Regions from separate parts of the Halomonas aquatica genome, predicted to be linked through region 3. Evidence: riboswitches for the same ligand, from Rfam matches in the RefSeq annotation. Region 3 holds a riboswitch; each other region holds the start of a gene.
What was found. A riboswitch is a leader RNA that binds a small molecule or an ion and turns the genes downstream of it on or off. The one in region 3 is predicted to bind thiamine pyrophosphate.
Positions count from the first base shown of each region.

Region 1: another riboswitch for thiamine pyrophosphate. It lies ahead of ABE960_RS01905 (sodium:solute symporter family transporter); the one in region 3 lies ahead of thiM (hydroxyethylthiazole kinase).
Region 2: another riboswitch for thiamine pyrophosphate. It lies ahead of tenA (thiaminase II); the one in region 3 lies ahead of thiM (hydroxyethylthiazole kinase).

Region 1 is NZ_JBEGCJ010000001.1:417,904-423,615, forward strand. It holds gene ilvD (dihydroxy-acid dehydratase) at 1-1,476, opposite strand, end outside; gene ABE960_RS01905 (sodium:solute symporter family transporter) at 1,548-2,936, opposite strand; TPP riboswitch at 2,926-3,042, opposite strand; partial or broken gene ABE960_RS01910 (carboxymuconolactone decarboxylase family protein) at 3,108-3,383, opposite strand; gene ABE960_RS01915 (DNA cytosine methyltransferase) at 3,687-5,201, shown strand; gene ABE960_RS01920 (hypothetical protein) at 5,161-5,712, shown strand, end outside.
Region 2 is NZ_JBEGCJ010000002.1:288,511-294,222, reverse strand. It holds gene ABE960_RS04525 (acetate/propionate family kinase) at 1-669, opposite strand, end outside; gene ABE960_RS04520 (outer membrane beta-barrel protein) at 940-1,443, shown strand; gene tenA (thiaminase II) at 1,548-2,216, opposite strand; TPP riboswitch at 2,286-2,408, opposite strand; gene ABE960_RS04510 (hypothetical protein) at 2,559-5,712, opposite strand, start outside.
Region 3 is NZ_JBEGCJ010000004.1:89,976-95,687, reverse strand. It holds gene ABE960_RS09445 (PepSY domain-containing protein) at 626-868, shown strand; gene thiE (thiamine phosphate synthase) at 1,122-1,745, opposite strand; gene thiM (hydroxyethylthiazole kinase) at 1,735-2,541, opposite strand; TPP riboswitch at 2,580-2,680, opposite strand; gene ABE960_RS09430 (hypothetical protein) at 2,794-3,093, opposite strand; gene ABE960_RS09425 (ABC transporter ATP-binding protein) at 3,123-3,893, opposite strand; gene ABE960_RS09420 (ABC transporter permease) at 3,890-4,654, opposite strand; gene ABE960_RS09415 (ABC transporter substrate-binding protein) at 4,651-5,682, opposite strand.

The DNA.
Region 1 (5,712 bases), on a different contig from region 3:
GTCGAAGGCCTCGGGCGTCATGTGGCCCACCACGAAGCCGTGGCTTCCGCCGGAGAAGCGCCCATCCGTGATCAGCGCCACCTCGCTACCGAGCCCACGGCCCATGATCGCCGAGGTGGGGGTGAGCATCTCGCGCATGCCGGGGCCGCCCTTCGGCCCCTCATAGCGGATCACCACCACGTCGCCGGCTACCACGGTGCCGTCGTTGATGCGCGCCTGGGCCTCCTCCTCGGAGCCGAACACTCGGGCACTGCCGGAGAAGCGCGTGCCCTCCTTGCCGGTGATCTTGGCCACCGCCCCTTCCGGTGCCAGGTTGCCGTAGAGCATGCGCAGATGGCTCTCGAGCTTCACCGGCTTGTCCAGCGGCGCGATGATCTGCTGGCCTTCGTCATAGGGCGCCACTCCCGCTAGGTTCTCGGCCAGGGTCCTGCCCGTCACCGTCAGGCAGTCACCATGGAGCAGGCCGGCATCCAGCAGCATCTTCATCATCGGCTGGATGCCACCGATCGCCACCAGCTCGCTCATCATGTAGTGGCCACTGGGGCGCAGGTCGGCGAGAACCGGCACCCGCTTGCCGATGGTCGTGAAGTCATCCAGTGAAAGCTCGACGCCAATGGTGCTGGCCATGGCGACCAGGTGCAGCACCGCGTTGGTGGAGCCGCCCAGCGCGATCACCACGGTGATGGCGTTCTCGAAGGCCTCCCGCGTCATGATGTCCGAGGGCTTGATGTCACGCGCCAGGAGCTCGAGCACCGCCTGGCCGGCGGCATGGCAGTCGTCACGCTTCTCGCGGGAAATGGCGTTCTGTGCCGAGCTGCCCGGCAGGCTCATGCCCAGCGCCTCGATGGCCGAGGCCATGGTGTTGGCGGTGTACATGCCGCCGCAGGAGCCGGGGCCGGGGATCGCCGTCTCCTCGATCTGCTTCACCTCGATCAGGTCCATGTCGCCGCGGCTGTAGGCGCCCATCGCCTCGAACACCGAGACGATGTCGGTGTGGCCGCTGCCGGGCAGGATGGTGCCGCCATAGACGAAGACGCTGGGACGATCCAGCCGCGCCAGGCCCATCACGCAACCCGGCATGTTCTTGTCGCAGCCGCCGATGGCCACCAGGCCGTCGAAGCCCTCACAGCCGGCCACCGTCTCGATGGAGTCGGCGATCACCTCCCGCGACACCAGCGAGTACTTCATGCCCTCGGTACCGTTGGCGATGCCGTCGGAGATCGTGATGGTGTTGAAGATCACCCCCTTGCCGCCGGCCGCATCGGCGCCGTCGCTGGCCTCGCGAGCCAGACCGTCGATATGGCTGTTGCAGGGGGTGAGGTTGCTCCAGGTGGAAGCAATGCCTACCTGGGGCTTCTTGAAATCCTCGTCGGTGAAGCCCACCGCCCGCAGCATCGCGCGGCTGGCGGACTTGCCGACGCCATCCACCACGGTGGCGGAATGGCGACGACGTGGATCCTCTGGCGTATCAGACATGGGGCGGTCTCCTCTGGTCGATGATGATTGCCCCCAGAGAGTGCCCCGCCTGGCCCGGCCTGACAACTCTATCAGGCGGTATGCGCCCTCCCCGCCGGCCTGAGCCCGGCGATCAACAGGCTGACCAGGGTGGAGGCGGCGAGCGCCCCGAGGAATGGTGGCAGGGTCGGGATGCTGCCGGGGAAGCTCGCCGCCAGCACACCCGCCTGGAGGCTACCCTGGGCCACCCAGCCGGGCAGGATGGCGCCGAGCATGCCCGCCACGCCACCGGCCACCGCGGCCGTGGCGCCCATCCGCGACCAGAGCCCCAGCAGCACCGGCACCACGATGGCCGCGCAGAGCAGGTCGGCGATCAGGAACAGCCGCAGCACCGAGAGCCCCTGCAGCGCCACGACCACTACCGGCAACATCAGCGCCACCGTGACCCAGCGTGCCGCACCGAGGGAGAACCCGCGCCGCCCGGAGCCCGCCACTACCAGCGAGGCGATGCCGTTCTGCAGGGTGTCCACGCTGGAGGCGACCAGGGTCACCGCCAGCACCAGCGCCGGCAGAGCCAGCCAGCCCGGCGCCTCCGAGAGCAGCGCAAAGAAGGGGATCGGCGGCTCGCCCAGCGCCACGCCGGACATGGCCGCCAGCATGCCGAGGCCGCCGACCGCCATCACCACCAGCACGGTGACGCCGCCGCCCAGCCAGGCGCCGCGACCCAGGGCGCGATCATCGCGCGCCGCCCACACCCGCTGCCAGTAGCCCTGGTGGAAGAGGTTCGCCGCAGTCACCGCGATCACCAGGGTCAGTGCCACGGCGAGGGCACTGCCGGCGGGAATCGACGGCAGCGCGGCGCCCGCCGGCATCTCGGGCAGGCGCATGAGCGCCACGCCCCCGACCACCGCCAGCAGCGCCATCAGCAGCCAGGCCTGCCAGCGGTCGGTGGCCAGGCTCGCCCGCAGGCCGCCCACCGCCGTGTAGAGCAGCGTGGCGACCGCCACACCGATGACCACCAGCGCCGGCGGCACGTCGGAGAGCAGCGCGGTGATGGCCCCGATGGCGGTGAGCTCCGCGGCCAGGAAGCAGGCCATGTAGAGCACCGAGACCAGCGATACCCAGCGCCGCACCCCGGCGCCGTAGCAGGCCTCCGCAAACGCGCCGATGCTGCGCCCCTCCGGCAGGTGGCGGCGGATCGCCGGACCGTAGAGCCCCAGCACGATGAACGGCAGCGCCGAGCCGATGGCATAGCCGGCCAGCGCCAGCGGGCCGACGAAGGCGCCGATCTCGGGGGGAGCGAAGAGGATCCAGGCGCCCATCCCGGAGGCCAGAAAGGAGAGGCCCAGCGACTGGGCCCCCTGGGAGTTGCGCGCAGTGACATAGTCATCGAGGGGGCCATCGGCCCGGCGGGCCCTGAGGCCCAGGAAAGCAAAGCACAGCAGCGCCGCGCCGAGCACGGCAGACGTCAGGTAGGGCATGTCGCACTTCCTCCGCCGGTATGAACCGGATCAGGTTCCAGGGTCAGCGTGATGCTTTCTCAGCCCTCGCCTGCACGAATGCGGCGGGACTCCCCTGGCGACAAGTGAATGGATTGTGGGACCTGCCCCTTGGCAGGTCGAAGGCAATCCTAACCTAACTGACCGTGTTCATCACTTCTCCCTCGGCACTCTACCCATCAGGTAGAACTCCTCGTTGGGCGGGGTGCCGGTCAGGGTGACCAGGCGGTTGGAGAGGCCGAAGAAGGCGGTGATGGCGCCGATGTCCCAGATGTCGTCGTGGGTGAAGCCGACCGTTTCCAGGCGCGCCTCCCACTCGTCGGTGAGCTCCCCCACCTCCAGGCTGCAGTAGAGGGCGAAGTCCAGCATCACGCGGTGGCGTTCGCTGATAGGGGCGGTGCGGTGGTTGATGGCCACCTGACCAGTGAGCTGCTTTGTCTTTTGACGCTCTTGTCTGCTTCTCCAAAAAGTGGAAATTTTCAGCTTGGTGCCCCATCCTTAATACTGTATAAAAAAACAACATTGCGAGTTGGAAAGACAAGGAGGCTACTCGCTGTCTCCAGGCTCCCGGAATCCGGAACCTGCACCCTCTCAAGGCAATGTGCTCGGCTACTCGGCAGGTGGTACCATCCCCGGATTTGCGGTCTGCGCGAAGCCTAGCTGACAGAAAACCATCCTCCGACGGTGTCCGGCCGCGGTTGGGGGATCAACCAAGACTCGGTGGCAAGCTCCATGAGCATGACTATTCAGCAGAAAATTCAACGCCTGCGTGATGGTGAGGCCCCCAGAGTACTGGACCTTTTCGCTGGCTGTGGCGGCATTTCCCTAGGTTTTCAGGCAGCTGGCTTCAAAAACGTCGGTGCTGTGGAATTTGACCCGGCTGCCGCGCGATCCCACGCGATGAACTTTCATCGCGATGCCAGTGACACCATGAAAGAAGTTCACGGGCAGGCACGAGATATCGTGCAAACCGAACCCGTTGACCTCCTGAGGGAGTTTGGCCTGGAAGGTGATCCCACTGAACATGTCGATGTAGTTGTCGGCGGACCACCCTGCCAATCCTTCGCTCGGGTGGGACGTGCCAAGTTGCGTGAAGTGGCTGAGCACCCGGAAGCCTACCTCAATGATCCCAGAGGCAACCTGTACCTCCGCTATCTGCACTATGTTCAGGAACTGTCACCTGTGGCGATCCTGATGGAGAACGTGCCCGATGTTCTTAACTACGGCGGGCATAACATCGCGGAAGAAGTGTGCGAGGCCCTTCGAGACCTAGGTTACGACGCTCGTTACACTATGCTCAACGCCGTCTTCTACGGAGTGCCGGAAATGCGTGAGCGCATGTTCCTTGTCGCCTTCCGTAAGGAACTGTCGTGTACAGACTGGTTCCCGGATCCCAGTCACTGGATCAACCTGCCACGGGGTTATCATGGTTCTCGTCAAGTGGCGATGAAAACCATCAAGCAGGACTTGCTTGATGACGAGACTCGTTTTTTCGTTGATCCACCTGAGCCTGAGCCTGCCGGTTTCAAACCGGCGGTAACCGCGAAACAGGCCTTATCCGACCTCGCCCCCATCGCAGACGACTCGGAGCAGAAACTGAAGAAAGGGCCGCGCCGCTTTGACTTGTTGACCCATTACTCGCAGAGCGCACGTCTTAACGAATTTCAGAGAGCGATGCGTCACTGGCCCGACTTCGAGGCCGGAGAAGGGGTATATGACCACGTCATCCGATACTTGCCTCGCGATTACAAAATATTTGCGCGCATGAAGCCCGGAGATCAGTATCCCCAGGCATTTCGCCTTGCCTCTGAGATGTTTGAGGAACGTCTTAACGAAATTGAGCGCGTGGAAGGGAAACGCCCTTCGGAAGGGTCTGCTCGGTTTGAAAAAGAGAAGAAGAACTTTATTCCGCCCTACGATCCAGGGAAGTTCCCGAACAAATGGCGGAAAATGGAGTCCGATCAACCTGCCCGCACTCTGATGGCGCACCTAGGCAAGGACAGCTATTCGCATATTCATTATGACAGCCGGCAAGCAAGGACGATCTCAGTTCGGGAAGCCGCTCGCCTACAGTCCTTCCCGGATGGCTTTATTTTTCAGGGGCCGATGAACCCCGCGTTCCGTCAGATCGGAAATGCGGTACCGCCGCTTATGGCCAGAGCATTGGCAGAGAAAATCAAAGAGCAATTAACAGGGACTGTTACAGATGTCGAGAAGAATCGCGCTAAAAAAGCTGACACGGTCTGACCTGACGATTTTTGATTATCACTTCAGAGTAATTAAAGCCGGAAATCAGAAATCGATAAATTTAAACAAGGATATTTTTGAAGATATATTTTACCCTCACCTTGCCGAACTAGGTGAGGAGCAGAACCGGGAATCGTTCATTCTGAATTTGACAATTCTAGGGCCGGGAAACTGTGGAGAAAACACGCTGCCGCAGAAGATCATAAAAAGCAGAGCCTCCAAGAACTGGCGCCTGAATGGTAAAGTTATTCAATCCCCAGATGGTGAGGAACGCTACGCAAATTTACAAGCCGATGATTACGCCATTATAGAATTCATGGGCGCAGCGATGCCAACTTCCATGAGAATGATTATGGTATCGCAAGGATCAGAAGAGGACATGGTTCTCCACAAAGAGCTGGAGAGCCGATTCAAGACCAAAAGTATGGTTCAGCTTCAAATCTCGGATCTCGAAAATATCGTAAATTCTGCAGGCTCCGATCTTCCTGAGTCACACGCCGTACGAGATTTC
Region 2 (5,712 bases), on a different contig from region 3:
GGGGGTCAGTCCCATGCTGGTGTCGACGCTCTCCCCGTGCCAGACCGCACAGGTTGAGCAGCCGTTGCCCAGGTGCGCGATGAGCCAGCCACCATGGCTTCGGTCACTCAGGCCATCGACCCGTGCGCTCACGAAGGCGTGGCTGCTGCCATGGAAGCCGTAGCGGCGGATGCCGTGACGGCGATAGAGCGGTTCCGGCAGGGCGTAGCGGTAGGCGTGAGGGGGCAGGGTCTGGTGGAAGGCGGTATCGAAGACCGCCACCTGGGGCAGGTCGGGGAACAATGCGAGGGTGGCCGCCAGGCCCGACAGGTTGGCCGGGTTGTGAAGCGGCGCCAGGGCCACGGTGGCCTCGATGGCTCGCTTCACGGCGGCGTCGATGCGAGTGGCCCGGGTGAATCGCTCACCGCCGTGGACGATGCGATGCCCCACCGCCACGGGCTGCTGCCCCTCGAGAGTCTCGAGGATGGTCGCCATGGCCTCGGCGTGCTCGGCGCCGTGGAGTGGTCGCGAGAACCCGCGTCCCTCGCTGTCGATCCCCGTGAGGCGGGCATCCACGCTGCCCAGGCGCTCGGCTAGGCCGGCCAGGCGGGGCTGGTCGGGCGAGGCGGGCACCAGGGCATACTTGATCGACGAGGAGCCGCAGTTGATTACCAGTACCGGGTCGTTCATGGGCATCCCGTCGGATTGGCGTGCTCGGGGCGAGCGGTCACGTCGCACAGGACAGACAATGCGACGCCTGAGCATGTCGAATCTAGCATGTTGCGGTGCAGGGTTCAGGGATTCGGTGCCCCAGGGGCCTGCGGCGCGGACGCGCCTGCCTTGTAGTGAGCGGCCAGTCGCTGCCATTGATTCGAGCGACAGAATATCTTGCGCCCTGATCAATGCTGTACCAGAATGATCGTGTGTATGGAAACACTGTTTTTTAACTGGAGGTGTGTCATGAAGACCATCACGATCTCTGCCGTATCCGCCGCCCTGCTTCTGGCTGGCGCCACCGCCCATGCTCAGGGCAGCCCGATGAACTACCAGCCGAGTCCCTACCTCGGCGCCGATGCCATGTTCTGGGAGCTCGACCCGGATGTCGGTGGCAGCGTCGACAGCACCGGCCTGCGCCTGCGGGGTGGCGTGGCGTTCAACGACTACTTCGCCCTGGAAGGCCATCTCGGTACCGGTGGATCCGACGAGGGCGTCGAGTTGGACTACCTGGCCGGCGCCTATGCCAAGGGCATCCTGCCCATCGTGCCGACCTTCCGGCTCTACGGCCTGGTCGGCTTCACCGAGGTGGATTTCGATCTCTCTGACGAGAGCGACTTCTCCTACGGGGGCGGTGCCGAGTTCGACGTGGCCCCCAACCTCGCCGTGAGTGCCGACTACATGCGCTACCTGGACGAGTCGAACTACACCTTCGATGCCGCCAGTCTCGGGATGACGTTCCGCTTCTGATCCCTGTGACGGGCATCATGCGAATCGCCCCCGCCGCTAGCTGACTAGCGGCGGGGGCGATCTTCGTTGTGTGGTCGTGGCCCGGGACGACAACGGGGGCTTGCTCAGAGGCTCCGGTCCAGCCCCATCTGCCAGAAGTCGATCTCGAGCCGGGTGGCGTCGCGGAACACCACGCAGAGTTCGGCAAAGCGGCGTGGCGTCACGTCCGCCAGACGCGCATCCAGCCAGGCGCGCTCGTCGGCCATGGCCTGCTGGAAGTCTACGCTCTCGTACATGGCTATCCAGGCGTCATGGGGGTTGGCCTTGCCGCGAACGGTAGCGGCCTGGGCATCGAGCCAGCCCGCGATCTCGCCGTAGCCGATCAGGCAGGGGGCGAGGGCCACGTGCAGATCCAGCAGGTCGCCGCGATGGCCGGTGTCCAGCACGTAGCGCGTATAGGCGAGCGTCGCGCGTGCCTCGGGCAGGCGGGCCAGTTCCTCCTCCGATATGCCCCACTCGCGGCAGTAGTCCACGTGCAGACCGAGCTCGACGTCGAGGATAGTCTTGAGGCCCGCGAAGGCGTGGCGGAGCTCGTCGAGATCACGGCTCTTGTAGGCGGCCAGGGCATAGGCCCGGGCGAAGTGGATCAGGAAGAGGTAGTCCTGCTGCAGGTAGTGGCGAAAGGCGCCCTCCTCGAGGGTGGCGTCGCCCAGTCGACGGACGAACTCATGCTCGATGTAGGCGCGCCAGTCGTCCTGGCAGGCCGCGGTGAGGTCGTCGAATCGGTAGCCCATCTTGCCTCCGGTCAGGGGGGCGATCCGGCAGCAGGGCGGGAGAGGGTGGCCAGGGAGGGGACAACGAAGCACTGGTCACCGCTTGATTCCTACGCCGGTACCAGCCGGATCAGGTTCCACGGGACCAGCGCTGCGTTCGTCTGCGAACCTGCGCCATCTCAGCCGGATTCACCGGCACCCCGTCAAGCGATGCGGCCAGTCTAGCAGGCTGGCCGTCCCTTGCCAGCCCGCCCGCGGCCGGCTACTGCCGGATGGCTTCCAGCTCGAGGATCCGCTTCACGTCGTCGCCGACCAGGCCGTTGTCGACCCCGTGGGTCATCCCGTCCCTTGGTTGGTGGCGCGTCATTCCGGCTCGGTGTCCAGCATTTCGACCCACTCCATCCGGTCGGGAAGTGTCAGCTCGCTGGCGGGGCGACCGCTCTCATACCATTCGCGGACGTTGCGCAGCTGCCATCGACGGCGATCGCCGTCAAGCTCGATGCCCAGCCGCAAGGGTCCGTAGCGGGCGAGGGCGCGGCCCGCCAGGTGGGGGTCGCGCAGGGCGACGTTGGCCAGCAGCTCCAGGCGACTGCCGCCCTGCACCGCCAGGTCCTCCAGGCGGAGGGTGTCGTCGTCGAACATCACGCGCACCTTGCCGCGCACCTCGCCGAGCGTCAGCCTTTCACGCAGCCAGCTCCGTTCCCGGGACGAGTCGACAAACAGGTTGACCAGCAGGCCGCTGTCGCGCATGGCCAGGTCGAGCCGGGCGTCGAGCGCCAGCGGTGCCACCCAACGCATGTGCCCCTCGGGGACCTCGAGGCGCGCCCACCAGCCTCGGGTCAGGCCGCCGCTGGCGTTCTCCAGGCGCACGTCGCTCATGCGAAGTTCCGAGCCGGAGACGTCGAAGCGCAGCGTGTCCAGGTCGCCATCGGAAAGGCGAGTCTCCAGCGCCAGGCTGCCCTCCAGAATCTGCTCGTCGAAGGCGAGGCGGGCGTCGGCGGCGTTCAGCTCAAGGCTGCCCTCGGCCATTAGTCCCTCGAGCCTCAGATGGGTGGCCATCGTCGCCTGGCCCGACAGGAAGGCGATGCCCGCATCCTTCGGGAGGTAGTCATTGAAGGCGACGAGGTCTGGTATCGCCACATCGGGCATGTCGATGCGCGTGCTGAGTGCCTCCAGGCCCCCGCTCGGGTTCAGCCGCTGCGCCACGCTGCGGATCTCCAGCAGGCGGCCGTCGATCAGCGTGTCGCTTCCCTCCTGGCGGCGCAGGCCGAAGCGCGGCAGGGAGAGCTTCAACTGCGCGCCGGGGTCGGTGGCCTCCAGCACCAGCGAGCCGTCGCCGAAGGCCTCGTAGTGCAGGAAGCGAACGGCGAGCCTGTCGGAGTCCACGCGAAGCTGGCTGTCGGGCATCACCTCGCCGTTCGCGAGATCGAGGTCGAGGGTCAGGCGTCCGCCACCCTGGACGGCCAGGCCATGCTCGTCGGGCAGAAAGGCATTGAGGAAGCCGAGACGGTCGAGCTGGCCATCCAACTGCAGGGTGCCGGCCATAGGGCGGCGTGGCGCCTCCCGGCCGGGCCAGTCGAAGCCGCCCTCGAGCCTCGCCCTGGGTAGCACCAGCAGGGTGTGAAGCGGCTCCCCGCGACTCGACGAGGCGGTCAGTTCCAGCCGGCTGCCGGACAGGTCGACCCGCTGGCGGTCGGGAACGATCTCGCCCAGCTCCAGGGTCACGTCCAGTTCGCCCAGGAAGTCTTCTTCCAGCAGGCGACCCCGTATCTCGTCGCCTGCCAGGGTGATGCGCCCTCGGCCTCGGTCGTCCTCCAGCATGATGCGCCCGCTGCTGTCGGCCCATCCGGCCTCCAGCCGCAGCGGCACCGCCTCCGGCAGGTAGGCGTTGAGCACCGCCACATCGGGAATGCGCGCGCCATGCCACTCCACCGTCATTGAGCGGGAACCCGGGAGCTTCGGTCGTGCACTCGCCGTACCGGTGAGGGAAAGCTGCTCGGCCTGGAGGAGTTCACGGCCATCCGCGAGGCGAGTGAGGGCCACCTCGTCGAAGATCAGCTCGACGTCGGCCTGCGGGTCTGGGCCATCGGGCCGCAGGGCGAGGTGCGCCCGACCATCGCCGCGGGCATGGACACCGAGGAAGCGCGCCTCGAGCTCCTCGGAGCGTACCTCCACCTGGCTGCCCGCCAGCGGCTGCCCATCCCGGATGTGCAAGGTCCCGGCGAGCCGGCCGCCGCCTTCCAGGGCCAGTCCGACATCGCCGAATCGTTCGGCCAGCAGGGGGGCGAGCAAAGGGGCGAGCATGCCGAGATGGGCAACCCTGCCGCGCAGTTCCACATCCGCTGACCAGGGGATGGCGCCGTCGAGCGGGGGCGTGTCACCGCGTGTTCGCCAGGCCAGCGGCGACTGGAACCGTGCCGTGGGCAGTTGCAGCTGGGTAGTGAGCGGCTGCGCCTCGCCCGGGGCGGCGGCGTCGAGGTCGAGTCGCGTGCCGGAGATGTCCACCATGCCGTGTTCGACGTCGAGCTCGGCAATCGGCAGGTGCAGGCCGAGGCGTCCTCGCAGCGGCTGCTCGCCGAGGCGAAGGGCCAGTGCCTCGCCGGACAGGTCGAATCCCCCGCTCAGGCGCTCGCCATCGTAGTTAAGCTCGCCCTGCAGCCGTGCCACACCGCCCTCCAGGGTCAATGGCAGCTCGGCAGGGAGATAGTGGTCGAGAGCGGCAATGTCGCCCACCTCGGTGTTCCGCCATTGCAGCCGGGCCCGAACATCACGCGCCTCGTGACGCTGGTCGGAGGGCGCTTCCAGGCGCAGGGCGGGTGCGGTGAGGTCGAGCTGAAAGCCGTCGCCGCGCAGCAGGGGCGCAGACGCGGGGGAAGCGGCGACATCGGCCATCTCGATGTCGTCAAGCTCGACGGCGAGGCGGGCGCGATCTGCCATCTCGGCCTCCACCGAGCCGGCTCCATCGATATGGTAGCTCGCCCCCCCCTCCAGCCAGTGGCTCTCGTCGAGGCGCACGCTCAACTGCGGGGAGTCGAGGCGCAGGCGGCTGCCCGGCTGTACCTCGCCGGCCTCGATCACGACCTCGCCTTTCAGGTCGCCGCGGCCACCGACTTCCAGCCAGCCGAGCGAGGCGAGGTAGGGGTTGAAGACGGTGTAGGCATCGCTGCGTCCGGCCAGGGCGACGGTGCCGGAGACGAAGCGTCCCGCCTCGTTGCCGGCGGTTTCGGCCAGTGCCAGCGGGGCGAGGGCCAGGTTGGCCTCCAGGGTGACGCCCTCCACCAGCCGCATGTCGTCCTTCAGCACGGCGCCGTTGTCCAGCGTCAGCTTCACTTCCTTCGCGGCGAGCATGCCGGCGCCCCAGTCGAAGCCTGCCAGGTGAAGGCTGCCGCTACCCTGCAGGCGGTACGCATCCAGGCTGGCGTGGCGGATGCCCTCGGCATCGAGTCGTCGAAGTCGGAACTCACCGCCGAGCAGCGGGGCCAGGGAGAAGTCCAGTGTGGCGGTCTCTGCCTTCAGC
Region 3 (5,712 bases):
GATGTTGTCGAATAATCCTTTACATTACCACTTTGTGATTTTCTCTTTCTGAAAATTAGCATATCTTCCGAAAGTTGATCGAGCAATTGTCGGATAACAAAACTAAGCTTTGAGGTATGCCAAAGTGACTCGAGCGCTTCTTTCTAGCGCTTCTTTCTGGTGCTTTTTCTGGTGTGGCTCATCAGGATTTTATTATTTTGGTGCATGCAGGATAGAAGTTCCTGCAAGTTTCTGCCTATGCGCCGTGGGCTGACTGATGCTCGCTTGCTGTGTCGTCATTCCGACATGCGATTGCTTACCTGTTCGACAACTGTGCTGCCGCCCTGATGGTTCTGGGACGAGGTGCCGGACCTCTGGGTCTTCGTCGGCGGCACCCTGATCATCGCCAGCGGCCTGGCCATCGCCTACCACGAGCGGCGCATCTCCCTGAAGCGCCGGCCGACCTCCTGAGACGATGCTGCATGCCCTTCTTCGACCTCGCCGGTGAAGTTTTTCCACGGCGTTAAGTCTTCCGTAAGTCAGGCACCCGATGATGACCCTGTTCCCTTACGGCGGCTGCCGTCGGGAACTGCCACCGTCCGACGGTCGGGTGACCGTCTGTTACTGACTTTCTGGAGGTTTTCCAATGAATCGCACTGTACTCAAGGGCATCTTGGCATCCAGCCTGCTGGCGGTAAGCGTCACAGCCCTGGCCGAGCCGACCTGCACCGATGCGCCCCAGAGCGACTGGATGAGCGAGGACGCGATGCAACAGCAGATCGCTGACATAGGCTACAAGGTCAAGGAATTCAAGATCACCGATGGCAGCTGCTATGAGATCTACGGTCGGGACGACCAGGAGCGCATTGTCGAGCATGCAGTCGACTGAAGGAGGCCGCATCATGGGCGTCAAGGCGAGCAGCACGCGGGTCCGCGTCTGGGACCCGCTGGTCAGGGTCGTGCACTGATCGGCGCGCCCCTGGAGGGCCGCAAGGGGGGCGATAACCTCATCGCCGGCGTGCTGCACGGCTACCATCGACACCCCGGGAAGGCGCGTTCGGACGCCTGAGCTGGGCCTGATCCCGTCTTGTCCTGCCAACGCCATCACCGCTCGCAGGAGCGGTGATGGCGTTTTTGGATGCTCAGCGGCGTGACGGCCGTGCGAAGGCCCGTGCCGCCATTTCCGGGTCCGGGGTGCCGCAGATCGCCGAGATCACCGCGAGGCCTTCGGCACCGGCGCCCCATGTCGCTGCCAGGTGCTCGGCCTTGAGGCCGCCGATGGCCACGCTCGGCAGGGGGCTCGCGGCCGCGAGAGCTGCCAGGCCTTCGAAGCCCAACGGCTCGGCGTGGTCGTGCTTGCTGGGGGTGGCGAACACCGGGCCCAGCCCCAGGTAGTCCAGGGCGCTCGGGTCGATGCAGGCGAGCTGGTCATGGGTCTGCACCGAGAGCCCGAGGATCGCCTGCGGGCCCAGAGCGGCGCGGGCCTCTGCCACGTCGCCGTCATCCTGGCCGATGTGCAGCCCGTCGGCCCCGGCGGCCAGGGCCACCTCCAGACGGTCATTGATGATCAGCGCCACGCCCGTGCCGGTGAGTGCCGCTTTGAGGCGACGCGCCTGGTCGACCAGCTCGGCATCGCTGGCATGCTTGTCGCGCAGCTGCACCAGCGTCACCCCGCCACGTACCGCCGCCACTACGGTCTCCACCAGGCCATGCTCCGCGCAGAGCCCGCGGTCGGTAATGAGATAGAGCGAGAGATCAAGGCGCATCTTCAACCTCTATCCGGGCCCGCTCGGCCAGGGCGTCGGCGTCCAGATGGTAGAGCGCGTCGAGGAAGGCCACCGCGAAGCTGCCCGGACCTCGTGCCACCTCGCCGGCCAGTTCGCCGGCCATGGCATAGCCGGCCAGCGCCGCCACCGTTGCCTCGAAGTGGTCATCGGCGCCTGCCACGAAGGCCGCCACCACGCCGGTCAATGCGCAGCCCAGGGTGGTGACCCTCGGCATCAGCGGATGCCCCCCCCGGACACGGGCGAGGCGTTTCCCGTCGGTGACCAGATCCACCTCGCCGGTCACCGCCACCACGCCGCCCGTGCGCTCGGCCAGTCGACGGGCGGCATCGAGGGCGGCCTCGGCGGGGTCGGTGCTGTCCACGCCGCGTCCGCCGCCGGCCTGTCCCGCCAGGGCGATGATCTCCGAGGCATTGCCGCGTATCACGTCCGGCGAGAGCGCCAGCAGCCGCGCGCCGGTCTCCCGACGGTAACGGGTGGCGCCCACCGCCACCGGGTCCAGCACCCAGGGGCGTCCCGTCTCCCCGGCCGCCAGCGCCGAGGCCTCCATGGCGTCGACCCAGTGGGGCGAGAGGGTGCCGATGTTGATCGTCAGGGCGCTTGCCAGGGCCGTGAACTCGGCGGCCTCCTCGCGGGCATGGACCATGGCCGGCGAGGCGCCGATGGCCAGCAGCACGTTGGCCATGCTGTTCATGGCCACATGGTTGGTGATGTTGTGGACCAGCGGGCTGGTCTCGCGCACCCGGGCCAGGTGCGCGGCGGGATCGATGTGGTGCATGGTGCCTCCCCGGCGAGAGAGGTGCGCCTCGACGGGAGATTCGTCGCTGCACGACTCCCTACGCCGGCATTGTCCGGGTCAGGTTCCGAGGGTGCTTCTCAGCCACGGCTTTCTCGCCGCGGCGCCCCTGTCGTCAAGCCTCACTATCCATGCCGGCCCCATGGCTGTAAAGGCCGGGGTCAGGCCAGCCGGGGTGCATCCTTCCCGGCGAGCCAGCGCAGGGCGATCCCCCCCCTGGCCCGCCCCGGTCGTTCAGGCGCGGATGTAGGCCCAGCCCTCGCTCTGGCACTCGGCGAGGGTGACCACCGCGGCCTCGACCACCGGCAGGCCGGCCGGATTGTCGAGTCCCTGGGCGGCCAGGGAGTTGCCGCAGAGCCTCAGGTGAGTGTCGGTGTCGTCGGGCGTCGCCAGGGCCGAGGCGACCGCGGCCGCATTGGCGATGATCAGCACCTCGGCCTCGGGGCGCGCCATTAGCAGGTTCCGGGCGTTGCGCCGGGCCCGGGCGAGGGCCTCGGCGGTGGGGGCGTGCAGCAGGACCCGAAGATCGGTCATGGGAGCTCCTCCAGTCGGTGGCAGTGGGCTCAGTGGGCCGCGCCGATGTGGCGCTCCACGGCCTGGAGGCAGTCGGCGAAGCCGGGATGGTCGCGTCGACCGTCCAGTGGCAGGGGAATGTCGAGGGTCTCCACCACACTGGCGGGCTGGCCGGGCGCCTGGTCACCGAGCACCATCACCCGGTCGGCGAGCAGCACGGCCTCCTCGATGTCGTGGGTGACGAAGACAATGGCGGCCTCGGTACGCCGGCGCAGGTCGACCAGCTCCTGCTGGAGGCGGCGGCGCGTGATGGCGTCCAGCGCCGAGAAGGGCTCGTCCATGAACAGTACCCGCGGACGCACCGCCAGGGCCCGGGCGATGCCCACCCGCTGCTGCTGGCCGCCGGAGAGGGTGTGCGGCCAGCGTTCGGCCAGCTCCTCCAGCCCTACCAGGGCCAGGGGCTCCAGGGCCCGTCGACGGCGCTCGGCCCGGGAGAGCGCGAGTCCCTCCAGGCCCAGTTCCACGTTGGCGCGCACGCGCCGCCAGGGAAAGAGGCGCGGCGCCTGGAAGACCATGGACCAGGCGCGGGTATCACCGCCGCTGCCTTCGGGGATCTCCACCGTGCCGGCCTCGGGGGCGAGCAGGCCGGTCAGGGCGCGCAGCAGGGTCGACTTGCCGACGCCCGAAGCGCCGACCACGGCGACGAATTCCCGGGGGTGAAGGTCGAGGTCGACCCCGGCCAGCACCGGGGTGCCATCGAAGCCCAGGCGGATGCCGCGGGCGCGAAGTACCGGGGGCAGGGTGGTCTGGGCGGCGGTCATGGCTGCCACCTCAGCAGCCGCCGCTGCAGGGTCATGAAGACAAGGTCAAAGACCGCGTAGAGCCCGGCGATGGTCAGCATGTAGACCACCACGATATCGGTAGCGAGCAGGCTGGAGGCTTCCATCATGCGCTGGCCGATGCCGGGAATGCCGAACAGCTCGGCGGCCACCACCGTCATCCAGCCCTGGCCGAGGCCGGCGCGAATGCCGCCGAGGACGCCCGGCGCCGCCGCGGGCAGGCTGACCTTGCCCAGCCGTGACAGGAAGCCGCCCTGGCCGAAGGCCCGGGCGACCTCATCAAAGCCCGGGTCCACCGAGCGCACCGCGCTGTAGCTGGCGAAGTAGTTGATCCAGAACACGCCGATGCTGATGATGAAGGCCGCCGCCGAGGGCTGGATGCCGAACCAGATGATGGCGAAGGGAATCCAGGCCAGCGGCGGGATCGGGCGCAGCAGCCGGGCCAGCCAGGCGTGCAGAGCGTCGAAGACCGGCAGCAGCGCCGCCGCGACCCCCACCGCGATGCCCAGCAGCGAGCCCAGCAGCAGCCCGACGCTGTAGTGGGTGAGGCTCGCCATCACCACCTCGAGCCAGATGCCGTCGCGGATCTCGGCGGCGAGCACCCCGGGGATGGCCGACGGTAGCGGCACCAGGCTGCCGGGCAGCAGGCCACTGCGCAGCGCCAGCTCCCAGAGCAGCAGGAAGCCGGACAGGCCCATGGCGCCCAGCAGGCTGCGACGGTGGCGCGTGAGCAGCGGTGTCATGATCCCGCCTGCGCTCCGATCACGGCGTCATAGAGGGTCGTGTCGAACAGCGCCTCCAGGTCGACGGGCTTCTTGAGCGTGCCCTGGGCGGCCTGGAAGTCATGCATGGTGCGGGTCGCCTCGCGGATCGCGTGGGGGTCGGCGAGGTAGTTCGAGGAGGGTGAGCGCAGGGCGGCTTCCACCGTGTCGAGGGAGATCAACCGCTTGCCGACGAATTCCCGCACATGTGGTGCGGCCCGGGCGGGCTCCTCGAGCAGCACCCGAGTGGCCCGCACATGCAGGTCGATCAGGGCATGCATCGCTTCCGGGTGGTCCACCAGCACTTGCTCCCGGGCGGCCACCACCGCGCCGGGCTGCCCCGGCAGCATCTCGTCGGCGCGGGCTACGACCCGAGCCCCCTCGACCCTTTCCTGCACGGTGGTGAGGATCGGCTCGAGTATCGAGGCGGCGTCCACTGCCCCGGCCAGCAGGGCCTGCTGGACCCGATCGGCGCCCATGGCGACGATCTCGACGGCTTCCTCTCCCACGCTCAGGTGCTCGACCAGCCAGTAGCGCAGCACGGTGTCAGGCACCGAGCCGCGGGGGAAGGTGGCGATCTTGGGTTTGCGGCCTTGCTCCTCGGTGAAGCGGGCGATGGCCTCGGCGGGGTCCTCGACGCGGGCGAAGGTATCGGCCAGCTCGCCGCGGGCCACCAGGCCGATCTGCTCGCGGATGCTGGCCGCCAGCACCTTGATCGGCACACCATTGGCGCGGGCCACCATGGCGGGGCCGATGCCGAAGTACATGACGTCGAGCTCGCCGGCCGCCAGGGCCTGGACCATCGCCGGACCGCTGGAGAAGCGGGTCAGTTCGAGCTCGAGACCGGCCTCGCCGGTCCACCCCTCACCCTCCATCACGAACAGCTGGGCGACAGGCAGGATCGGCATGTAACCCACCTCGAGCGTTGTGGTGTCTTCAGCGCCCTGGACGGGGCCGGTGGCCATCAGCAAGGCCGCCAGGGGGGCCAGGAAACGGGGCATTCTGAACATGGGCTCTCTCCGCGAGGGAATGACGACCCA